DNA from 4 places in the Streptomyces sp. NPDC032198 genome. Region 1 is predicted to be linked to each of the others. Evidence: riboswitches for the same ligand, from Rfam matches in the RefSeq annotation. Region 1 holds a riboswitch; each other region holds the start of a gene.

Region 1 (5,102 bases):
GGCGAATCCGCCGCCGCCGGATCTTGCCAGGGTGTAGACGACGAGCAGCGAGAGCAGTGCGCCGGCGAAGGCCGCGGCGGGGAGGGTGACGGTGGTGGCGAGGCCCGCGCCCAGGCCGAAGACGCTGCCGAGGACGATGACGGCCACCGCTCCGGCCGAGGCACCGGAGGAGACGCCGAGGAGGAAGGGGTCCGCGAGGGGGTTGCGCACCAGGGCCTGGAGGACGGTGCCGATGACGGCGAGCCCCGCGCCCACGGCTGCGCCGAGCAGGACCCTGGGGAGTCTTACGTCCAGGACGATGGTGCGGAACGGGGAGGGTTCCGCGCGGCCGGTCAGGATCGTCAGGACCTCTGACGCGGGGATCCGGACGGAGCCGAGGGCCAGGCCGGCCACCGTCGCGGCCAAGAGGGCGAGCAGAAGCCCGGCGACGACGGTGCCGTACATCACCGGCTCCGCCGAGTTCGTCCTCGAACGCCGGACGGGCTGGGAGCGGCTCCGCGAAAGCCCCTTCACAGCTGGTCCGCCAGCTTCGCCACCGCCCCCGGTGCCCTCACCCCCACCACCGCGTCCGACAGCGGCAGTACCGCGAAGCGCTTGTGCTTGATGGCGGGGACGTCCGCGAGGACCGGGTCGTCCAGGAGGCGCTTCTTCTTCTGGGCCACGGTCGTGCCGCCGTAGTCGAGGATCACGATCACCTCGGGGTCGCGGTCGACCACCGTTTCCCAGGAGGCGTCGCCGAAGGACTTGTCGAGGTCGGCGAAGACGTTGCGGCCGCCCGCCCGCTCGATGATGTCGTTGCCGATGCCGCGGCCGCCCGCCGTGAACGCGGTCTTGTCGCCGCTGTCGTAGACGAAGACGGGGACGGGCTCGCGGCCCTTCGTCTCCTTGGCGGCGTCCTTCAGGTCGCGCCGCGCCTGGCCCACCCACGTGTCGGCCCGCGCCCGCACCCCGAAGGTGGAGCCGACCTCCCGCACCTCGCGGTAGACGTCGTCCATGGTCACGGGCTTCTTCGCGCAGCCCTCGACGTTGAGGCGGCTCTCGATGCCGGACTTGGCCAGGGCCCCGCGACTGCGGCCCTCGCCCGCCAGGAAGGCGCTCGCGTAGCCGCCGTAGACGAAGTCGGGGCCGGCGGCCAGGAGCTTCTCGTAGGAGGGGTATTCCTTGGCGAGGACCGGGGTGTCGGCGTAGGCCTTCGCGTACTTCGGCAGGACCTTGTCGTCCAGGTAGGCGGTGCCCGCGATGCGGTCCTTCAGGCCCAGTTCCAGCATCACTTCCGTCGCGTGCTGGTTCATCGTCACGGCGCGCTTCGGGGGTGCTTCGTACGTCGTCTTCACGCCGCAGTTGGTGACCGTGTACGGGAATCCGGCGGCTTTCGCGGCGGGCTTGCCCGCTTCGGTTTCCGTGCCGGAGTCGGCGGCGGACGAGCAGGCGGTGAGCGGGACGAGCAGGGCTGCGGCCGCGAGCAGGCGTATGGGGCGGGACATGGCTGAGCTGCCTCCTCCAGGGGATTTCCGCGTCCCCTGCGTCGTGGGAGAAGAAGGCGGCAGGTCAGTTCCTGACTGCCCCGCCCGCGAAGGGTGGGGTCACAGTGGCGGGACCGTGCCGGATTCGCACCGGCTTCCTGGGTCCTGCCGCCTCAAAGGTGAAGCTCAGTATGCCTGGACGACCTTCACCTCTTCTTCGGTGACCTCGCCGTCCACGATCCGGTAGGAGCGGAACTGGAACTCGCCCGCGTCGTCGGTGTCGGCCGTGGAGACCAGGACGTAGTGGGCGCCCGGTTCGTTGGCGTACGTGATGTCGGTGCGCGAGGGGTAGGCCTCGGTCGCCGTGTGCGAGTGGTAGACGATCACCGGCTCCTCGTCGCGGTCGTCCATCTCGCGGTAGAGCTTGAGGAGGTCGCCCGAGTCGAACTCGTAGAACGTGGGCGAGCGGGCCGCGTTCAGCATCGGGATGAAGCGCTCGGGGCGGCCGGTGCCCTCCGGGCCCGCGACCACACCGCAGGCCTCGTCGGGGTGGTCCTGGCGCGCGTGCGCGACGATCTGGTCGTGGAGGGCCTGGGTGAGGGTCAGCATGGCAGCCAGGATAAGCAGAAGGGCCGATCCGTACCGAAGAGTGGTACGGACCGGCCCACATGCTGGGATGCAGCCTTACGGCACTACTTCACCGCGTCCTGCGGCGCGGTCTCACCGCTGGGCGCCTGCGGGGCCCGGCGCTGCATGATCAGGTAGCCGACGCCCAGGATGAGCGCCCAGACGGGAGCCGCGTAGAGGGAGATCCGCGCGTCCTTGTCGATGCCCATCATCACGATGACCATCGCGATGAAGGCGAGCGCGAACCAGCTCGTGTACGGGGCGCCCGGCGCCCGGAAGGTGGACTGCGGCAGCTCGCCGCGGTCGGCCTTGCGGCGGTACTTGATCTGGCAGACCAGGATCATGATCCAGGCCCACATGCCGGAGATGGTCGCGAAGGAGACGACGTAGTTGAACGCCTCGCCCGGCCACTGGTAGTTGATCCAGACGCCGACCAGCATCAGTGCGGCGGAGAAGGTGGTGCCGACCAGCGGCAGGCCGTTCTTCGTGAGCTTGGTGAAGAACTTCGGGCCCTGGCCGTTGATCGCCAGGTCACGCAGCATGCGGCCGGTGGAGTACATACCGGAGTTGCAGGAGGAGAGCGCGGCCGTCAGGACGACGAAGTTGACGATCGCGGCGCCGACGCCGAGGCCCATCTTGTCGAAGGCGGCGACGAACGGCGAGACGCCCGGCACGAACTCCGTCCACGGCACGACCGAGAGGATCATGATGAGCGCGCCGACGTAGAAGACGGCGATGCGCCACGGCACGGTGTTGATGGCCTTGGGCAGGACGGTCTTCGGGTCCTTGGACTCGCCCGCGGTGACGCCGACGAGCTCGACGGCGAGGAAGGCGAACATGACGATCTGGAGCGTCATCAGCGTGGAGCCGATGCCGTTCGGGAAGAAGCCGCCCTGGTCCCACAGGTGGGTCACCGACGCGGTGTCACCGGCGTCGGAGAAGCCGATGGTGAGGATGCCGGCGCAGATGAGAATCATGCCGATGATCGCGGTGACCTTGACCATCGAGAACCAGAACTCGAGCTCACCGAAGAGCTTCACCGAGATCAGGTTGGCGCCGTACAGGATGACCGTGAAGATCAGCGCGTATCCCCATTGAGGGATGGAGTCATGTGTCCAGTACTGCATGTACTGGGCGGCCGCCGTGACTTCCGTGATGCCGGTGACGACCCAGAAGAGCCAGTACGTCCAGCCGGTCACGTACCCGAAGAACGGGCCGACGAATTCACGCGCGTACTCCGAGAAGGAGCCCGACACGGCGCGGTACATGAGCAGCTCGCCCAGGGCCCGCATGATGAAGAAGATGACGAGGCCGGCGATGGCGTACGCCAGGATGAGGCTGGGGCCTGCCTTGTGAATGGCCTTGCCCGCGCCGAGGAACAGGCCGGTGCCGATGGCACCGCCGATCGCGATCATCTGGATCTGCCGGGCACCGAGCCCGCGCTGATAACCCTCGCCTGACGAACCGGACGAACCGCCCGCTCCGTCGGCCTCATTGCCGTCGTGGTGCTCTTCGACCTGCACTGAGGTCATGGTGACGCCTTTCTCCACGCCGATCCGTGCCCGCAGTCTGCGTATGGCCACGGATCAGGTCCTGATCCCCCCGGATATGGATGGAGTGCTACCGGCGGTCTGCCGGCCCGAGCGCCATCGGTGACATGGGTGGCGTCACCGAGTGGTCGTGAAGATTTATCACGGCCGCAACAGTGATCGAAGGGGCGGCGTGTGGCCCACACCACGAGAAGAACCGGACAAAAGTCCCTTGCCGCATCAAAAATGGGCATCGGAGTGACACGATCGTTATCCGGATTTGAGCGTCCGATGAGCGAACGGGAGGTAACCGCTGCTACATACAACGACTTCGCGGGCGGCCCGGCCGGTTTTGGTGTGACTTCTAACCGATGAGGGTGCCGACCAGCGTCTCCTGCAGACCACCGAGCCAGAGATAGGCCATCACCATCGGCTTGCGCGGGTCGGAGTCCGGCAGCTGATAGAGGAGGTCCGTGTCCTCCTCGTCGGTCACCTCGAGGCGGGCGCCGATCGCGAGGCGGAGGTCGTTGAGCGCGCCGAGCCAGTGCCGCGACTCTTCGGCGGACAGCTTGAGGACGGCGCCGCCCTCGCCCGTCGACGTCATGGCGTCCAGGCTGCGGATCACCACGAGGGCGTCGTCGCGCTTCTTGGCCCGCAGGTCGTTCTCTGTGAAGCGCCTGAACTCCGAGGAGTACGCGCGCAGTTCGTCCTCATCCGCCTTCTCGCTGCCGGGACCGCCATACGCGTCGGGCAGCAGCCGCTGGAGGACCGGGTCGGTGGGCGGCTCGCTGGGGCCCTCCGCGAACAGCTCCGCGAGAGGGTCGTCGGAAGCGTCCTCGGCGGGGCCCGGGCCGATCAGCTCCAGGAGCTGCACGGCGAGCGACCGGATGATCGAGATCTCGACCTCGTCGAGCGCGACGGCCGCGCCGCCCCCGGGAATGGCTTCGAATTGTCCTGGCATCAGATGCGTCGCTACTTCCGGTCCTGCTGGAGGGTGGCCCACAGACCGTATCCGTGCATGGCCTGTACGTCGCGCTCCATCTCCTCGCGGGAGCCGGTGGAGACGACCGCGCGGCCCTTGTGATGGACGTCCATCATCAGCTTCGTGGCCTTCTCCTTCGAGTACCCGAAGTAGGACTGGAACACATAGGCCACGTAACTCATCAAATTGACGGGGTCGTTATGGACGAGCGTGATCCATGGGACATCCGGCTCCGGGACGGCGAAGGTCTCTTCGGCCGATTCGGGGCGGGTGATCTCTGCGGGAGCCGTACTCACCTGTCCCATGCTGCCACCCGCAGGGGGGCCTCGCACAAATGGACTCAGGAAATCGTCAGAGTGACGAGATGCGGGGTAGCATCCTTCGTATGAACACAGCGGACCTTGGGCTGCCGGTGGATGTTCCGTCGACCGCGCTCTTCACGGATCACTACGAGCTCACGATGCTGCAGGCCGCGCTGAAGGCCGGCACCGCCGACCGGCG
Region 2 (5,102 bases), on a different contig from region 1:
ACCTGCGTCGTGGCCTCCTGGTCCACCACCGCCACCCTGCGTGCCACCGTGCGGCGGCCCACCTCACGCAGCGGATCGCCGTCCAGCGTGACCACTCCCGACGTTGGGGCCAGGACGCCCGCCAGGATGCGGAGGAGGGTTGTTTTTCCCGATCCGTTGGGGCCCAGGAGACCGACCGTCGCCCCGGGGGGCGGGGACAGCGTCACTCCGTCGACTATCAGGCGGCCCGCTGCCGTTCTGGTGACTCTGTCCGCTCGTAGGCCGGAACCGGCCGCGCTCATGTCGTCCTCCGCGTGCGATAGAGGACAAGGACGAACGCCGGGACGCCGATCAGGGACGTCACCACCCCCACGGGAACCTCCTGCGGGTCGAGGACCGTGCGGGCCAGCGTGTCCACCCACACCAGGAACACGGCGCCCGCGATCGCCGTGACCGGGAGCAACCGTGCGTGACCGGAGCCGACGAGCGCTCGGGCCGCGTGCGGCAGGACCAGGCCCACGAAGCCGATGGCGCCCGCGCTGCTGACCAGCGCCGCCGTCAGGAGGGCCGTGACGGAGAGCAGCAGGAGCCGGGTGCGGGCCACGTGGACGCCCAGCGTCGCCGCCGCGTCCTGGCCGAACGCGAACGCGTCCAGGGTCCGCGCCTGCGTCAGACAGATCGCGAGGGCCGCGAAGAGCACCGCCGCGCACAGCCAGACGTCCGTCCAGCCCACCCCGCTCAACGAGCCGAGCAACCAGAACATGACGCTCCGCGTCGTCTCCGCGTCGCCCGACGTCAGGATCACGAACGAGGTGAGGGCGGAGAAGAGCTGCATCGCCGCCACGCCCGACAGGACCACCCTGTCGGCGGTTCCGCCCAGGGTGTGGCTGAGGAGCAGGACCAGCGCGAAGGAGCAGACAGCCCCGGCGAAGGCGCCCGCCGAGACCGACACCACTCCCCCGCCGACCCCCAGGACGACGATCGCGACCGCGCCCGTCGACGCGCCGGACGAGACGCCGAGCACGAAGGGGTCGGCGAGCGGGTTGCGCAGCAGCGACTGGAGGACCGTTCCGCAGACCGCGAGGCCCGCGCCGCAGACCGCCGCGAGGAGCGTGCGCGGCATGCGCAGGTTCCAGACGATGCCGTCCCTGATGGGTGTCAGCCGCGCCTCTCCCCAGCCGAGGTGGGCCGCGACCGCCGACCACACGTCCAGTACGGAGATGTCGGCGGGGCCGATCGTGACGGCCACCGCCACGGAGAGGGCGAGGGCGGCCAGGCCCGCCGCCCAGAGCAGGGCGCGGCGTACACCGCCCGCGACGCCGACACGGGAACCGGCGCCGGCGCCGACACCGAGACCGACACGGGCACGGGCACGGGCGCCGACACCGGCGCCAACCCTCACTTCGCGAGCCCGATCACTTGGCGAGCCCGAACTCGCGCAGCGCGTCCGCGACTTGCTCCACCCCGTCCACCGTACGGATCGTCGGGTTCATGGCCTGGCCGCTCAGCAGCACGTACCGCTTCTTCTTCACGGCGGTCAGGTTCTTGGTGACCGGGTTGGACTCCAGGAACTCGATCTTCTTCTTCGCGCTCTCGGCCGTCTGCGACTTGCGGGTGAGGTCGCCGATGACCAGGACGTCCGGGTCGCGGTCCGCCACCGTCTCCCAGTTGATCTGGGGCCACTCCTCGCGGGTGTCGTCGAAGACGTTCTTCGCACCCAGTTCGCGGGTGATGATGCCGGGTGCCCCGCAGCAGCCCGCGATGTAGGGCGCGTCGGAGTTGGCGAACCAGTAGAGGATCTTCGCGCCGGACGCGTCGACGTCCCGCGTCGCCTTGGCCACCCGGCCCTTGAGCTCCGCGATCAGGCGCTCGCCGCGCTTCTCGACCCCGAAGGCCTTGGCCAGGTCCCGCACTTCGCCGTAGACGGTGTCCATGGTGAGCGTCTTGACGCGGCTGCCGTCGCCGTCGCCGCTGTTGTCCTTGCCCGCGCAGTCGGAGGGCGAGACATAGGCGGGTACGCCGAGTTCGGCGAACTTGGCGCGGTCGGCGACGCCGCCCTTGCTGACCGTCGCCAGGAAGGAGGCGGTGACGAAGTCCGGTTCCTGGGCGAGGACCTTCTCGAAGGAGGGGTAGCTGTCGGCGAGGCGCTCGACCTTGGCGTTGTCCTTCGCCAGGCCCTTGAGCACCGGGTCCGTCCAGGTGCCGGTGCCGGCCATGCGGTCGGCGAGGCCGAGGGAGAGCAGGATCTCGGTGGAGCCCTGGTCGAGGGAGACGGCCCGCTGCGGCGGTGCCTTGATCTCCGCCTTCTTGCCGCAGGAGGTGAGGGTGAGCGGGTACCCGCCGGCCTTCTTGTCCGTGTTCGATGCGGTGGAGGTCGCCGACGGGCCTCCGCAGGAGGTCAGCGTGACGGCCAGGGCCATGCCGAGGAGGAGGGCAGGAACGCGTGCACGACGGGCGGGCCTACGTACGCGACGGGCTGGCATACGTACACGACGGGCTGTGGAGGACACGAGATCCCTTGAGTCTCACGGCTCATACGCGGAGCCTGGCCTGCTTCGTCACCTCCGCCGCCCGGTGTGCGGACGAAGGTGCCAGCAGGTCTTCGGACTCGGGGATCGGCCGGGCGGGGCGCCTTCCCAGGCGTCCGTGGACGCCCAGTGGCCGTGGCCCCGCCCGTTCCCCCTCACCGCTGCGCGTCAGTTCCGGATTCGCACCGGATTCCCTGGCCCTGGTGTGGGTTTGACTGGCTTGCGCAAGTTATCACGCGAGGTCAGGACGGCTGCTCGGGCCTCGGTGCGCCGCGGTAGGTGCCGAAGGACCACTTGTTGCCCTCGGGATCGGCGATCGCGAACTCCCGGCTGCCGTACGGCTGGTCCTCGATCTCACGGATGATCTTGACCCCCGCGGTGCTGAGCCGCTGATAGAGCTCGTCCACGCGGTCGGTGACGACGTACGCCCCGAAGGTGCCCGGCTTCAGGCACCAGTCCTGGGACTTCTCGTCGTACGAGCCGAGCATGATCGCGCCGCCCTCGGGCCAGTCGAGCTCGGCGTGGGCCACGCGGCCGCCGTCCTCGTAGACGGCGGTGCGCAGGAAGCCGACCGTGCCGACCAGAAAGTCGATCAGGGCGGGGGCGTCGTGGGCCTGGAGGGTCGGCCACACATCGGGGGCGCGCCCGGCGGAGGTGGGCTGGGACGAGGTCTGGGTCTGGGTCTGGGGTTGCTGCTTCTCGTTGGCGTTCATGGGTCCTACTCTTCGCTCCCGCCATGGCTCCCGGCTTGGATATTCCGGCACTCTTCGGCCAGCCAGCCGCTGGGGCTCGCTCCGGTGTACTGCCGGAAGTCCCGCACCAGGTGGGAGTGGTCGTAGTAGCCGCAGTCGGCGGCGACGCGGGCCAGGTCGGGGGCGCCGCCCGCCGCGACGGGGCGCACGACGGCGTTGCGTGCGCGCTGGAAGCGCATCAGGCGGCCCGCCTGCTTGGGGCTCAGGCCCGTCTCGGCGCGGAAGAGCGTGGTCAGCCGGCGTTCGCTGAGCGCGACGTGCCGGGAGAGGCCGCGCAGGGTGCCCACCCCCTGGTGCCGGGCCAGCCAGGCCCAGGCCTCGGTGACCTCGGGGCGCACGGAGCCGCTGGACGCGTCGGCCGCGCGCTGCCTCAAGTAGCCGGACAGGGAGGCGAACCGCTCCTCCCAGGTGCCCTGCTCGCACAGCAGCTCCCGTACGTCGGCGGCGCGGCGCCCCATGACCTCCGCGCCGGGCGTCACGAGCTCACCGGCCAGTTCCGCTGCCGGTACGCCGAGCAGGGCGCGGGCGGCGAGCGGGTGGACGGCGAGCTGGATGCCCGCCTCGTGCTCGGGCCGTACGACGTAGGCCGGGGACTGGTGCAGCCCGCCGAGGACGATGTCCGTGCGGACGGCGTCACGGCCGCCCGCCTGCTCGGGGGTGCCGCCGGTGACGACGGGGCCGTCCAGCGAGAAGATCAGCGTCAGGTACGGGGAGGGCAGACCGCGGTGCAGGCCGGGCCGCTCGCCCTCCGTGCGGTAGCCGACGGCGGACACCACCATGCCGTCGAGCCGCGGGGCGGCCCGCACGAACTCCCGGGAGACGGTCTCCATGCCTCCCAGTATGCGAGGGGCACGGCTCCGAAGCAGGCCGGAGCGTGAACCACGAGGCAGGCGGGAGCAGGCCCGGAAGAGCGCCCGGAGCAGGCCCGGGAAAAGAGTCCCGAGCAGACCGGGCGTCTGACGCTGCTACCCCCGCCCGCCCGTCCCATGCCCGTTCCGTCCGGTGATGTCGATCATGGGAATCCGCCGCCCGACCCCATACGATGACCCGCCGCTCCGGACGGGGCGCAGACCGCTCTCAGGGGGCACAAAACCATGGCAGTAAAGGCAAAGGGCAAGCTGGCCGTCATCGGCACGGCGGGCGCGCTCACCGCGGCCGTCCTCGCGGGGACGGCGCTCTGGCCGAGCACGGACGCGACGGCCGCGGACGCCTCCGCCACGACGGCCAAGACCGCCGCGAGGACCACGGCCGAGCTGAAGCACTGGCCCAAGCCGGTCGCGAAGAAGCTGGGCAAGGTCATCGCGAAGAACGAGGGCAAGGGCGCGTACGCCGTCTTCGACGCGGACAACACGACGTACCGCAACGACCTGGAGGAGTCCCTCCTGCCCTTCCTGGAGATGAAGGGGGTGCTGACCCGCAAGTCGATGGACCCGTCGCTGAAGATCATCCCCTTCAAGGACACGGCGAAGCACAAGGAGAGCCTCTACAGCTACTACAACCGGCTCTGCGAGGTCGACGACCAGGTCTGCTACCCGTGGGCCGCGCAGATCTTCTCCGGTTTCACGCTGAAGGAGCTCAAGGGGTACGTCGACGAACTCCTCGCCTATGACAAGCCGATCCCCGCCGAGTACTACGAGGACGGGAAGCTGACGAAGACCGAGGTCAAGACGCCCGAGTTCTTCCCGGGCATGCAGGAGCTCTACAAGTCGCTGCGCAAGCACGGCATCGAGGTCTACGTCGTCAGCGCGGCCAGCGAGGACCTCGTACGCATGGTCCTCGCCGACCCCAAGTACGGCTACCACGTGAAGCCCGAGAACGTCATCGGTGTCGGCCTGCAGCTCAA
Region 3 (5,102 bases), on a different contig from region 1:
GTCAGCCCCTGTGCATCGGCCCGTGCACCCCTGGCACGGGCCACACTTCGCGGGCGGCCGCCACTTCTCCGCCGCGCGGCACCGCGAGCGTCCGGGCGGGGTGGCGGGGCCCGAGGAAGACGACGACGCCTTTGCCGTCTGGCGAGGGGTGGGTCGCCTGGGTCCAGCCCTGGCGCTCGTAGAAGCCCATGGCCTGCGCCGACCGGACCGAAGTGAGCAGCCAGACGCGGCCGTTGGGAGCACCGGCGGCCATCGCCGCCAGCAGGACGGCCCCGATCCCGGCGCCCTGCGCCGTGGGCCGCATGGCGAGTTCGTCTATCTCACGGGCCCCGCACAGCCACGACCGGGCGCGCTCGGCGCCGAGTCCGGCCGCCGCCTGCGGATAGCAGCGGTCGGCGGGAAAAGGGTCGGGCGTGGTCCACCCGGTGGTGAATCCGACGACGTCCGCCCCTTCCAGGGCGATCGCCGAGGTGAACCCGGGACGCCGTATGTCGTCGCCGAGCCGGACCATGAATTCCGCCACTCTCTCCTCGTCCTCGTGCCAGGGCGGCACGCGGAAGGCTTCGGCGTAGACGGTGCGCAAGGCGGCGCCGTGCGCGAGGAGTTGATCGCCGCGCAGAAGCCGGACTTCCGCCGCCATCAGGCGGCCCTCGCCGCGGCCGCCCCCGGCCGCAGGGCCGCGTACGTCAGAGGGGCGGACGGGTCGATCGACATGTCCCAGGGCGCGGGCTCGGCCCCGGCCCGTACGAGCAGGTCGCCGACGGCGGCGATCATCGCGCCGTTGTCCGTGCACAGGGTCATCGGGGGCACGCGCAGCCGTACGCCTTCGGCCGCGCACCGCTCCTCGGTGAGCGCACGCACCCGCGAGTTCGCGGCGACACCGCCGACCACGACGAGGGTGCGGACGCCGTGATCCCGGCAGGCGGCCAGCGCCTTGCGGGTCAGTACGTCCGCGACGGCCTCCTGGAGCGAGGCCGCGCCGTCGGCCACCGGCAGTTCGCGCCCCGCGTGCCCCTCGGCCCAGCGCGCGGCTGCCGTCTTGAGTCCGGAGAAGGAGAAGGCGTACAGGTCGTCCTTCGGTCCGGTGAGCGGGCGCGGGAAGGCCACCGCACGCGGGTCGCCGCTGCGGGCCGCACGGTCGATGGCGGGGCCGCCCGGGTAGGGCAGGCCAAGGACGCGGGCGACCTTGTCGAAGCACTCGCCCGCCGCGTCGTCCAAGGTGTCCCCCAGGTGCACGATCGGATCACGGGCCAGGTCCCTGACGAGCAGCAGCGAGGTGTGCCCGCCGGAGACGATCAGGACCACGCAGGGATCGGGCAGCGGGCCGTGCTCCAGCGTGTCGGCGGCGACATGCCCGGCCAAGTGGTGCACCCCGTACAACGGGACGTCGAGCGCGTACGCGAGGGTCTTCGCCCCCGCGAGGCCGACCTGCAGCGCGCCGGACAGGCCGGGACCCGTGGTGACCGCCACCGCTCCGATGTCGGAGAGCTTCAGGTCCGCCTGGTCGAGGGCGTTTTGGACGACCGGGGCGAAGGAGTGCAGATGCGCTCGTGCGGCGATCTCGGGGACCACGCCGCCGAACCGGGCGTGCTCGTCCATGCTGGACGCCACCGCATGGGCGAGCAGCCGCCCCTGCGCGACGATCCCCGCTCCGGTCTCGTCGCAGGACGACTCGATCCCCAGCACAATGCGCCCCGTTGCCACCGGCGTCTCCTCCACCCACAGACTTTCTGCCTGTGAAGTGTAGTTGCAACCAATATGCAATAAGACCTCCGGTCGGTGCCCCCACCGCCGGGTGGCTCCGTGTCTCACCTCACGGTCCGGAATGTGATCAGTACTGCCCAAGACGCCGATCCACCCTCTAGCCTGATGTGTGCAGCTGGTTCGCCCTGCCCGCCAGGCAGACGCGTCGCAAGAGGGAACCCGGTGGAAATCCGGGACTGCCCCGCAGCGGTGAGTGGGAACGACCGCCGTCATACGCACTGGGTCCGTCGCGGACCCGGGAAGCGACGGTCAGTAGGAACCTGCCTCGGCAGGTGTGCCCGCGAGTCCGAAGACCTGCCCGTTGCCCGTACGTGATCCCTCATGTGCGGACATCCCGGTGACCTCGTGGGCGGGTCGGCGTACAGATCAGGTGGAGCACCGCGCCGGTGGCGCGCGTCCGGTCCGCCCGGTCCGTCATCCCTTCGCGTCCGTGTCCCGTCCCCGGGATTCTCAGGAGTCATCTCGCGAAGGAGATTTCCGTGACAGCGAAGTCCGCAGCCGCGGCAGCACGGGCCACCGTGTACGGCTACCCCCGCCAGGGCCCCGACCGGGAGCTGAAGAAGGCTATCGAGGGCTACTGGAAGGGCCGCGTCAGCGCCGACGCCCTCCGGGAGACCGCGGCGATGCTGCGCCGGTCCACCTGGCGGCAGCTCGCCGACGCGGGCATCCATGAAGTGCCGACGGGCGACTTCTCGTACTACGACCACGTCCTGGACGCCAGCGTCATGGTCGGTGCCGTCCCGCAACGGCACCGCGAGGCCGTCGACACCGACGCGCTCGACGGGTACTTCGCGATGGCCCGCGGTACCCAGGACGTGGCGCCGCTCGAGATGACCAAGTGGTTCGACACCAACTACCACTACCTCGTGCCGGAGCTCGGTCCCGACACCGTCTTCACCGCCGACTCCGCCAAGCAGGTCGCCGAGCTCAAGGAGGCCGTCGCCCTGGGCCTCGCCGCGCGCCCGGTCCTTGTCGGCCCGGTGACCTATCTGCTGCTCGCCAAGCCCGCGCCCGGCGTTGCCGCCGACTTCGAGCCGCTCACGCTCCTCGACCGGCTGCTGCCCGTGTACGCCGAGGTCCTCGCCGATCTGCGGGCCGCGGGCGCCGAGTGGGTGCAGTTGGACGAGCCCGCCCTGGTCCAGGACCGCACCCCGGCGGAACTCAACGCCGCCGCCCGCGCCTATCGCGACCTGGGTGCCCTCAGCGACCGCCCTCAGCTCCTGGTCGCCTCCTATTTCGGCCGGCTCGGCGACGCACTGCCCGTGCTCGCCAAGGCGCCGGTCGAGGGACTCGCCCTGGACTTCACGGAGGCCGCCGCCGGCCAGCTCCAGGACCTCGCCGCCGTCGGCGGGCTGCCCGGCAGGCGTCTGGTCGCGGGCGTCGTCAACGGCCGGAACATCTGGATCAACGACCTGGAGAAGTCCCTGGCCACGCTGGGCACGCTCCTGGGTCTCGCCGACCGGGTCGACGTCTCCGCATCCTGCTCGCTGCTTCACGTCCCGCTGGACTCCACCGCCGAGCGGGACATCGACCCGCAGGTCGCCCGCTGGCTGGCCTTCGCCCGCCAGAAGACCACCGAGATCGCCACACTGGCCCGTGGCCTCGCCCAGGGCACGGGCGCCATCACCGCCGAACTGTCCGCCAACCGGGCCGACCTGGCGTCCCGCTCGGGGTCATCCCTCACCCACGACCCGGCGGTACGCTCCCGCGTCGCCGCCGTCACCGCGTCCGATGCCCGGCGCGCCCACGCCTACCCGGAGCGCGCGGCGGCCCAGCGAGCGCGCCTTGGACTGCCCCAACTGCCCACGACGACCATCGGCTCATTCCCACAGACCACCGAACTGCGCACCGCTCGGGCCGACTTGAGAGCGGGCCGCATCGACACGCACGGCTACGAGGAGCGCATCCGCTCGGAGATCCGCGACGTCCTCACCTTCCAGGAGAAGGCGGGCATCGACGTCCTGGTGCACGGAGAACCCGAACGCAACGACATGGTCCAGCACTTCGCCGAGCAGCTCACCGGCTATCTCGCCACGCAGCACGGCTGGGTCCAGTCGTACGGCACGCGCTATGTGCGCCCGCCGGTCCTCGCGGGCGACATCTCCCGGCCCGAGCCGATGACGGTGCGCTGGACCTCGTACGCCAACTCCCTCACCGACCGCCCCGTGAAGGGCATGCTCACCGGTCCCGTCACCATGCTCGCCTGGTCCTTCGTCCGCGACGACCAGCCGCTCGGCGACACGGCGCGCCAGGTCGCCCTCGCCCTGCGCGACGAGGTCAACGACCTGGAGACCGCGGGCACTTCGGTCATCCAGGTCGACGAGCCCGCACTGCGCGAGACGCTCCCCCTGCGCGCCGCCGAACACACCGACTACCTCGACTGGGCCACGGAATCCTTCCGCCTGACCACCAGCGGCGTACGGCCGGACACGCAGATCCACACCCACATGTGCTACGCCGAGTTCGGCGACATCGTCCAGGCCATCGACGACCTCGACGCCGACGTCATCAGCCTGGAGGCCGCCCGCTCGCACATGCAGGTGGCCCGCGAGCTGGCGGAGCACGGCTATCCGCGCGAGGCGGGGCCGGGCGTCTACGACATCCACTCCCCGCGCGTCCCGAGCACACAGGAGGCAGCGGCCCTGCTGCGCAAGGGACTTGAGGCCATCCCCGCCGACCGGCTGTGGGTGAACCCGGACTGCGGCCTCAAGACCCGGGGCTGGCCCGAGACCCGGGCCTCCCTGGAGAACCTGGTCGCGGCGGCACGCGAGGTGCGGGCGGAGCTGCCCCCACGCCCATGACCTGAACGCGCGGAACGGGGCGGCCGTTCGAGGGGGAACGGCCGCCCCGTTCCTGGCTGGAGCGAGCAGCGTGGGGGCATCTCCTGGATGAGGGGTGGCGAGGAGGTCTCGGCGGCGCACGCCCTGCTCCAGCTCTGGGCGGCCCGGCACGAGGGGCCCGCAACGGCTGCCTCGGAACTGCACCGCATCACTGTGCAGAGAGCGCTGCGCAGCCTGCCCGGATCGGAGCCGGAGTTCCAGGACTTCATCGAACGCTACCTCCGTACCGTGCTCCACGAGTTGCGGGAGATGGGCCGTCACCCGTATGAGCCATGCGCGACAACAGCCCGTGCAGCGTCTCGCGTTCCTCCGGGCCGAGTGCCGACAGGAGTTCGTCGGTGACGCCGCGGGCCGCCTCGTGCGATGCGCGCAGGAAGTCGTGGCCCGCGGGGGCGAGGACGACGATGCGACGGCGTCGGTCGTCGGGGGCGGGGCGGCGTTCGACGAAGCCGAGACGTTCCAGGTCGTCGACCAGGCCGACGATCGCGCTGGGGTCGT
Region 4 (5,102 bases), on a different contig from region 1:
TCGCCCGGCGAGAGCTTGGCGAGGTCGGCGACGTCCGAGTGGAGGTCGACCTCCTCGACGGTCCAGGTGTTCTTGATCGCGTCCCGGTAGCGCTCGTAGAAGTCCGGGTAGCGCATGGGGCGCAGGGTCAGCTCGAAGCCCGGGTCGAGGAGGTTCTTCTCGGCGTTCGTGGTGGAGCTCATTACTGGCAGGCCTCGCAGGACTCGGGGTTTTCCAGGGAGCAGGCGACGGCTTCTTCGGCTGTTGCCTGCGCAGGTACAGGGGCGGGGGCGGCTTCGGCGGTCTGGCCGGCCGCCGCGCGGGCGATGCGGGTCGCCGGGCGCGAACGCAGGTAGTACGTGGTCTTCAGACCCTGCTGCCAGGCGTACGCGTACATCGAGGAGAGCTTGCCGATGGTCGGCGTCTCCAGGAACAGGTTCAAGGACTGCGCCTGGTCCAGGAACGGCGTGCGCGCGGCGGCCATGTCGATCAGGCCGCGCTGCGGGATCTCCCACGCGGTGCGGTAGAGGTCGCGCACCTCGGCCGGGATCCAGCTGAAGCCCTGCACGGAGCCGTTGGCCTCGCGCAGCGCCTCGCGGGTCTGGGCGTCCCAGACGCCGAGCCGTTTCAGCTCCTGCACCAGGTAGGAGTTGACCTGGAGGAACTCACCGCTCAGCGTCTCGCGCTTGAAGAGGTTGGAGACCTGCGGCTCGATGCACTCGTAGACGCCCGCGATGGACGCGATGGTGGCGGTCGGCGCGATGGCGAGAAGCAGCGAGTTGCGCATGCCGGTCGCGGCGATACGTTCCCGCAGCGCGGCCCAGCGCTCCGGCCAGGTCAGCTCGACGCCGTAGTGGTCGGGGTGCAGGACGCCGCGCGCGGTGCGGGTCTTCTCCCAGGCGGGCAGCGGGCCATTGCGCTCGGCGAGGTCGGCGGACGCCTCGTACGCGGCGAGCATGATCCGCTCGGCGATGCGGGTGGAGAGGGCACGCGCGGCGGGGGAGTCGAAGGGCAGCTTCAGCTGGAAGAAGACGTCCTGCAGACCCATGGCGCCCAGGCCCACCGGACGCCACCGGGCATTGGAGCGCCCGGCCTGCTCGGTCGGGTAGAAGTTGATGTCGACCACCCGGTCGAGGAAGGTGACGGCGGTGCGGACGGTCTCGTCGAGCCGCTGCCAGTCGATGTCACCGGCGTCCGTGTCCACGAACGCGCCGAGGTTCACCGAGCCCAGGTTGCAGACGGCCGTCTCCCCGTCGTCCGTCACCTCCAGGATCTCCGTGCAGAGGTTGGAGGAGTGGACCGTGTGGCCGGGCTCCGCCGTCTGGTTGGCGGTGCGGTTGGCGGCGTCCTTGAACGTCATCCAGCCGTTGCCGGTCTGCGCGAGGGTGCGCATCATGCGGCCGTAGAGGTCGCGGGCCGGGATGGTCTTGCGGGCGAGCCCGGCGGCCTCGGCCTTGCGGTAGGCGGCGTCGAACGCGTCGCCCCACAGGTCGACGAACTCGGGCACGTCGGCCGGCGAGAACAGCGACCAGTCCTGGTCGGCGGCGACCCGGCGCATGAACTCGTCCGGGATCCAGTGCGCGAGGTTGAGGTTGTGCGTGCGCCGCTGGTCCTCGCCCGTGTTGTCGCGCAGCTCCAGGAACTCCTCGATGTCGGAGTGCCAGGTCTCCAGGTAGACCGCGGCCGCGCCCTTGCGCCGCCCGCCCTGGTTCACGGCGGCGACGGAGGCGTCCAGGGTCTTGAGGAACGGCACGATGCCGTTGGAGTGGCCGTTCGTTCCGCGGATCAGCGAACCGCGGGCGCGGATGCGTGAGTACGAGAGGCCGATGCCGCCCGCGTGCTTGGAGAGGCGCGCGACCTGGTGGTAGCGGTCGTAGATGGAGTCCAGCTCGTCCAGGGGCGAGTCGAGGAGGTAGCAGGAGGACATCTGCGGGTGCCGGGTGCCGGAGTTGAAGAGCGTCGGCGAGGACGGCAGGTAGTCCAGACGGCTCATCAGGCGGTACAGGGAGGCGACCTCGTCCAGGGCGCGGACGCTGCCGTCCTCGGCGAGGCCGCTCGCGACGCGCAGCATGAAGTGCTGCGGGGTCTCGATGACGTGCCGGGTGATCGGGTGCCGGAGCAGATAGCGGCTGTGCAGGGTGCGCAGGCCGAAGTAGCCGAACCGGAAGTCGGCGCCGTCCTCCAGGGCGGCCTCCACGAGACCGTCGAGGCGCTCCGCGTGGTCGGTGACGAACGCGGCGGTGCGGTCCGCGATCAGGCCCTCGCGGTGTCCCACGGCGACCGAGTCGGAGAAGGAGCGCACGCCCTGCGACGCGGCCTCGTCACGGATGCTGAGGCTGAGCAGCCTGGCCGCGAGCTGCGAGTACGTCGGGTCCTCGGAGATGAGCCCCGCGGCCGCCTCGGTCGCCAGCTCCCGCAGCTCCGCCAGGTCCGCGCGGGCCGAGCGGCCGCGCAGCGCGGCGGCGGCGACTCTGCCGGGGTCGGCGTCGGGGAGGTCGGCGGTGAGGTCGGTCAGGGTACGCAGCAGCGCGGTTCCTGGGCCGTCGGCGGTCTGCTGACCGTCGGTGGTCTGCGCTGACGCAGGTTCGGCTGGCGCGATGGTCACGTGGAGCACTCCCTCGCTCGGCTCTGGGCCCGCGGAGGGATGAGTGACACACGGGCGCCCGCCCCTGGGCAGGGCTGCGCTCCGCGTCCACCAGCCCATTCCACGAGGCCCGGACGACGTTGGCACCCGGACCGGTCGGAACGGGCGCGCTGCCGACAGGTCTTCGGACTGGAGAGCACGACAAATGCGTACTCGTACACCGTTGCGGGACAGTTCCGGACTTGCACCGGATTCCCCTGCGGCGACAGCGAGCACGAGCATACATCTTGTGCTGGCTCTGAGCGGCAGCCCCACATCTTGTGTCGGTGCACACATACGCGGCGCGGGCCGCCGGAGGAATCCGGCGGCCCGCGCCGCGTGTTGGGTACCGCGTTCGGAGAGAGGCTCAGTGCCCGCCCGGCGCTCCCGCCGTGGCCGGCGGCAGCTCCTCCACGACACCCGGGTCGCCCGCGTCCGCCGTGTAGTCCCCGGGAGACGTCTCGTCGATGCCGTCAGGGGCCTTCATGGCGCGCAGGACGAAGGTCATGACCACGGTGACCACCACGTTCAGGACGAACGCCGTGAGGCCGATGTAACCGATCTCACCGATGCCGGGGATCTCGTCGGACGAGCCGCCGAAGTGCTTCTGCGTCGGCGACGCGACACCGTACGCGGCGACCGTGCCGTAGATCATGCCGATCGCCCAGCCGGCGAGCAGCGCCCAGCGGTGGAACCACCGCGTGAACAGGCCGCCGACCAGCGCGGGCATCGTCTGGAGGATCCAGATGCCGCCCAGGAGCTGGAAGTTGATCGCGACCGTCTTGTCCATGGTGAGGACGAAGGCGAGCGCGCCGACCTTCACCAGGAGCGAGACCAGCTTGGAGACCTTCATCTCCTGCTGCGGGGTCGCGTCCGGCTTGAGGAAGTCCTTGTAGATGTTCCGGGTGAAGAGATTCGCGGCCGCGATCGACATGATGGCCGCCGGCACGAGCGCGCCGATGCCGATCGCCGCGAACGCGACGCCCGTGAACCAGTCGGGGAACATGTTCTCGAACAGCTGCGGAATCGCCAGCTGCCCGTTCTCCACCTTCACCCCGGCCGCGATCGCCATGAAGCCGAGCAGCGCGAGCAGGCCCAGCATCAGCGAGTAGAGCGGCAGGATCGTGGTGTTGCGGCGGATCACGTTGCGGCTCTTGGAGGAGAGCGTCGCCGTGATCGAGTGCGGATACATGAACAGCGCGAGCGCGGAGCCGAGCGCGAGCGTGGCGTACGTCCACTGCCCGGCCTCGCCCGGCGCGAGGCCCGCGACGGGCTTGCCCGCGGCTTCGTTGGTCGCCGAGAACTTGTCGCTCGCCGCCCGGAAGATCTCGTCGAACCCGCCGAGCTTGATCGGGATGTAGATGATCGCGACGGCGATGACGAGGTAGATCAGACCGTCCTTCACGAACGCGATCAGCGCGGGGGCGCGAAGACCGGACGAGTAGGTGTACGCGGCGAGCACCGCGAACGCGATCAGGAGCGGCAGGTCCTTGATGAACCAGTTGGTGTCCGGACCGCCGCCGACGCCCATGACGTCGAGCACGGCCTGGATGCCGACCAGCTGGAGCGCGATGTACGGCATCGTGGCGAGGATGCCGGTGACCGCGACGGCCAGCGAGAGCCCCTTCGAGCCGAAGCGCCCGCGCACGAAGTCGGACGTGGTCACGTAGCCGTGCTTGTGCGAGACGGACCAGAGGCGCGGCAGGAAGGTGAAGATCAGCGGGTAGACGAGGATCGTGTACGGCACCGCGAAGAAGCCGGCCGCGCCCGCCGCGTAGATCGCCGCCGGGACGGCCACGAAGGTGTACGCCGTGTACAGGTCACCGCCGAGCAGGAACCACGTGACCCAGGTGCCGAACGACCGGCCGCCCAGGCCCCATTCGTCCAGGCTCTCGGTCTCGGCCTTGCGCCAGCGCGCGGCCAGGAAGCCCATCGCCGTGACGGCGGCGAAGAAGAAGATGAAGACGGCGAGGGCGATGCCGTTGACGCCGCCTGTGTCCGCTGCGAGCACGTTCATCGGGTCGCACCCCCCTGGGCCTGCTCGGCCTTGCGGACGCGCTGGTCACGCTGCCACAGCTTGTAGGCGATCATCGTCAGCACGGTGGAGATGAGGACCCACAGCATCTGGTACCAGTAGAAGAACGGGATGCCGATGAAGGTCGGGTCGACCTTCGCGTAGGAGCTCACCCAGAGCATCGCCACGAACGGCGCGACGAGACAGAGGGCAATGACCACGCGGACCGGCGTGATCACCGGTCTGCTCACTTCAGGCGCATCTGACACTTCGCGGCTCCGCTCCCTCGCTTATCCCACCTTTAACGTGCGGGAAATCTAAGCGAGAGGATTGATCTATGGAACCCCCGTCCGGATACCGGACGGGTGCCGAATGGGTGCCGGATGGGTCAACGCGCCTGCTCAGCAGCAGCGGAACCCCTGTCGCGGGTCTGACTCCTGCCGGTCCGTCCGCATTCGCTCGAACTCCCTCCGGGAGGGTACGGAT

The links. Region 1 has a riboswitch for cobalamin ahead of AB0E78_RS25135 (ABC transporter substrate-binding protein). Riboswitches for the same ligand answer to the same signal wherever they lie in the genome.
Region 2: another riboswitch for cobalamin. It lies ahead of AB0E78_RS02440 (ABC transporter substrate-binding protein); the one in region 1 lies ahead of AB0E78_RS25135 (ABC transporter substrate-binding protein).
Region 3: another riboswitch for cobalamin. It lies ahead of metE (5-methyltetrahydropteroyltriglutamate--homocysteine S-methyltransferase); the one in region 1 lies ahead of AB0E78_RS25135 (ABC transporter substrate-binding protein).
Region 4: another riboswitch for cobalamin. It lies ahead of AB0E78_RS18435 (ribonucleoside-diphosphate reductase subunit alpha); the one in region 1 lies ahead of AB0E78_RS25135 (ABC transporter substrate-binding protein).

The regions. Positions count from the first base shown of each region.
Region 1 is NZ_JBEZVL010000009.1:279,134-284,235, forward strand. Features, by position in the region: gene AB0E78_RS25130 (iron ABC transporter permease) at 1-444, opposite strand, end outside; gene AB0E78_RS25135 (ABC transporter substrate-binding protein) at 510-1,484, opposite strand; cobalamin riboswitch at 1,529-1,686, opposite strand; gene AB0E78_RS25140 (M67 family metallopeptidase) at 1,650-2,072, opposite strand; gene AB0E78_RS25145 (amino acid permease) at 2,156-3,622, opposite strand; gene AB0E78_RS25150 (DUF2017 domain-containing protein) at 3,984-4,580, opposite strand; gene clpS (ATP-dependent Clp protease adapter ClpS) at 4,592-4,906, opposite strand; gene AB0E78_RS25160 (nicotinate phosphoribosyltransferase) at 4,987-5,102, shown strand, end outside.
Region 2 is NZ_JBEZVL010000001.1:520,585-525,686, forward strand. Features, by position in the region: gene AB0E78_RS02430 (ABC transporter ATP-binding protein) at 1-281, opposite strand, end outside; gene AB0E78_RS02435 (iron chelate uptake ABC transporter family permease subunit) at 278-1,273, opposite strand; gene AB0E78_RS02440 (ABC transporter substrate-binding protein) at 1,395-2,462, opposite strand; cobalamin riboswitch at 2,555-2,742, opposite strand; gene AB0E78_RS02445 (VOC family protein) at 2,750-3,220, opposite strand; gene AB0E78_RS02450 (helix-turn-helix domain-containing protein) at 3,226-4,089, opposite strand; gene AB0E78_RS02455 (HAD family hydrolase) at 4,354-5,102, shown strand, end outside.
Region 3 is NZ_JBEZVL010000004.1:477,293-482,394, forward strand. Features, by position in the region: gene AB0E78_RS13250 (GNAT family N-acetyltransferase) at 2-640, opposite strand; gene tsaD (tRNA (adenosine(37)-N6)-threonylcarbamoyltransferase complex transferase subunit TsaD) at 640-1,704, opposite strand; cobalamin riboswitch at 1,864-2,081, shown strand; gene metE (5-methyltetrahydropteroyltriglutamate--homocysteine S-methyltransferase) at 2,244-4,565, shown strand; gene AB0E78_RS13265 (MarR family winged helix-turn-helix transcriptional regulator) at 4,810-5,102, opposite strand, start outside.
Region 4 is NZ_JBEZVL010000006.1:375,057-380,158, forward strand. Features, by position in the region: gene AB0E78_RS18430 (ribonucleotide-diphosphate reductase subunit beta) at 1-182, opposite strand, end outside; gene AB0E78_RS18435 (ribonucleoside-diphosphate reductase subunit alpha) at 182-2,584, opposite strand; cobalamin riboswitch at 2,721-2,858, opposite strand; gene mctP (monocarboxylate uptake permease MctP) at 2,970-4,619, opposite strand; gene AB0E78_RS18445 (DUF3311 domain-containing protein) at 4,616-4,885, opposite strand; gene AB0E78_RS18450 (YbdD/YjiX family protein) at 5,018-5,102, opposite strand, start outside.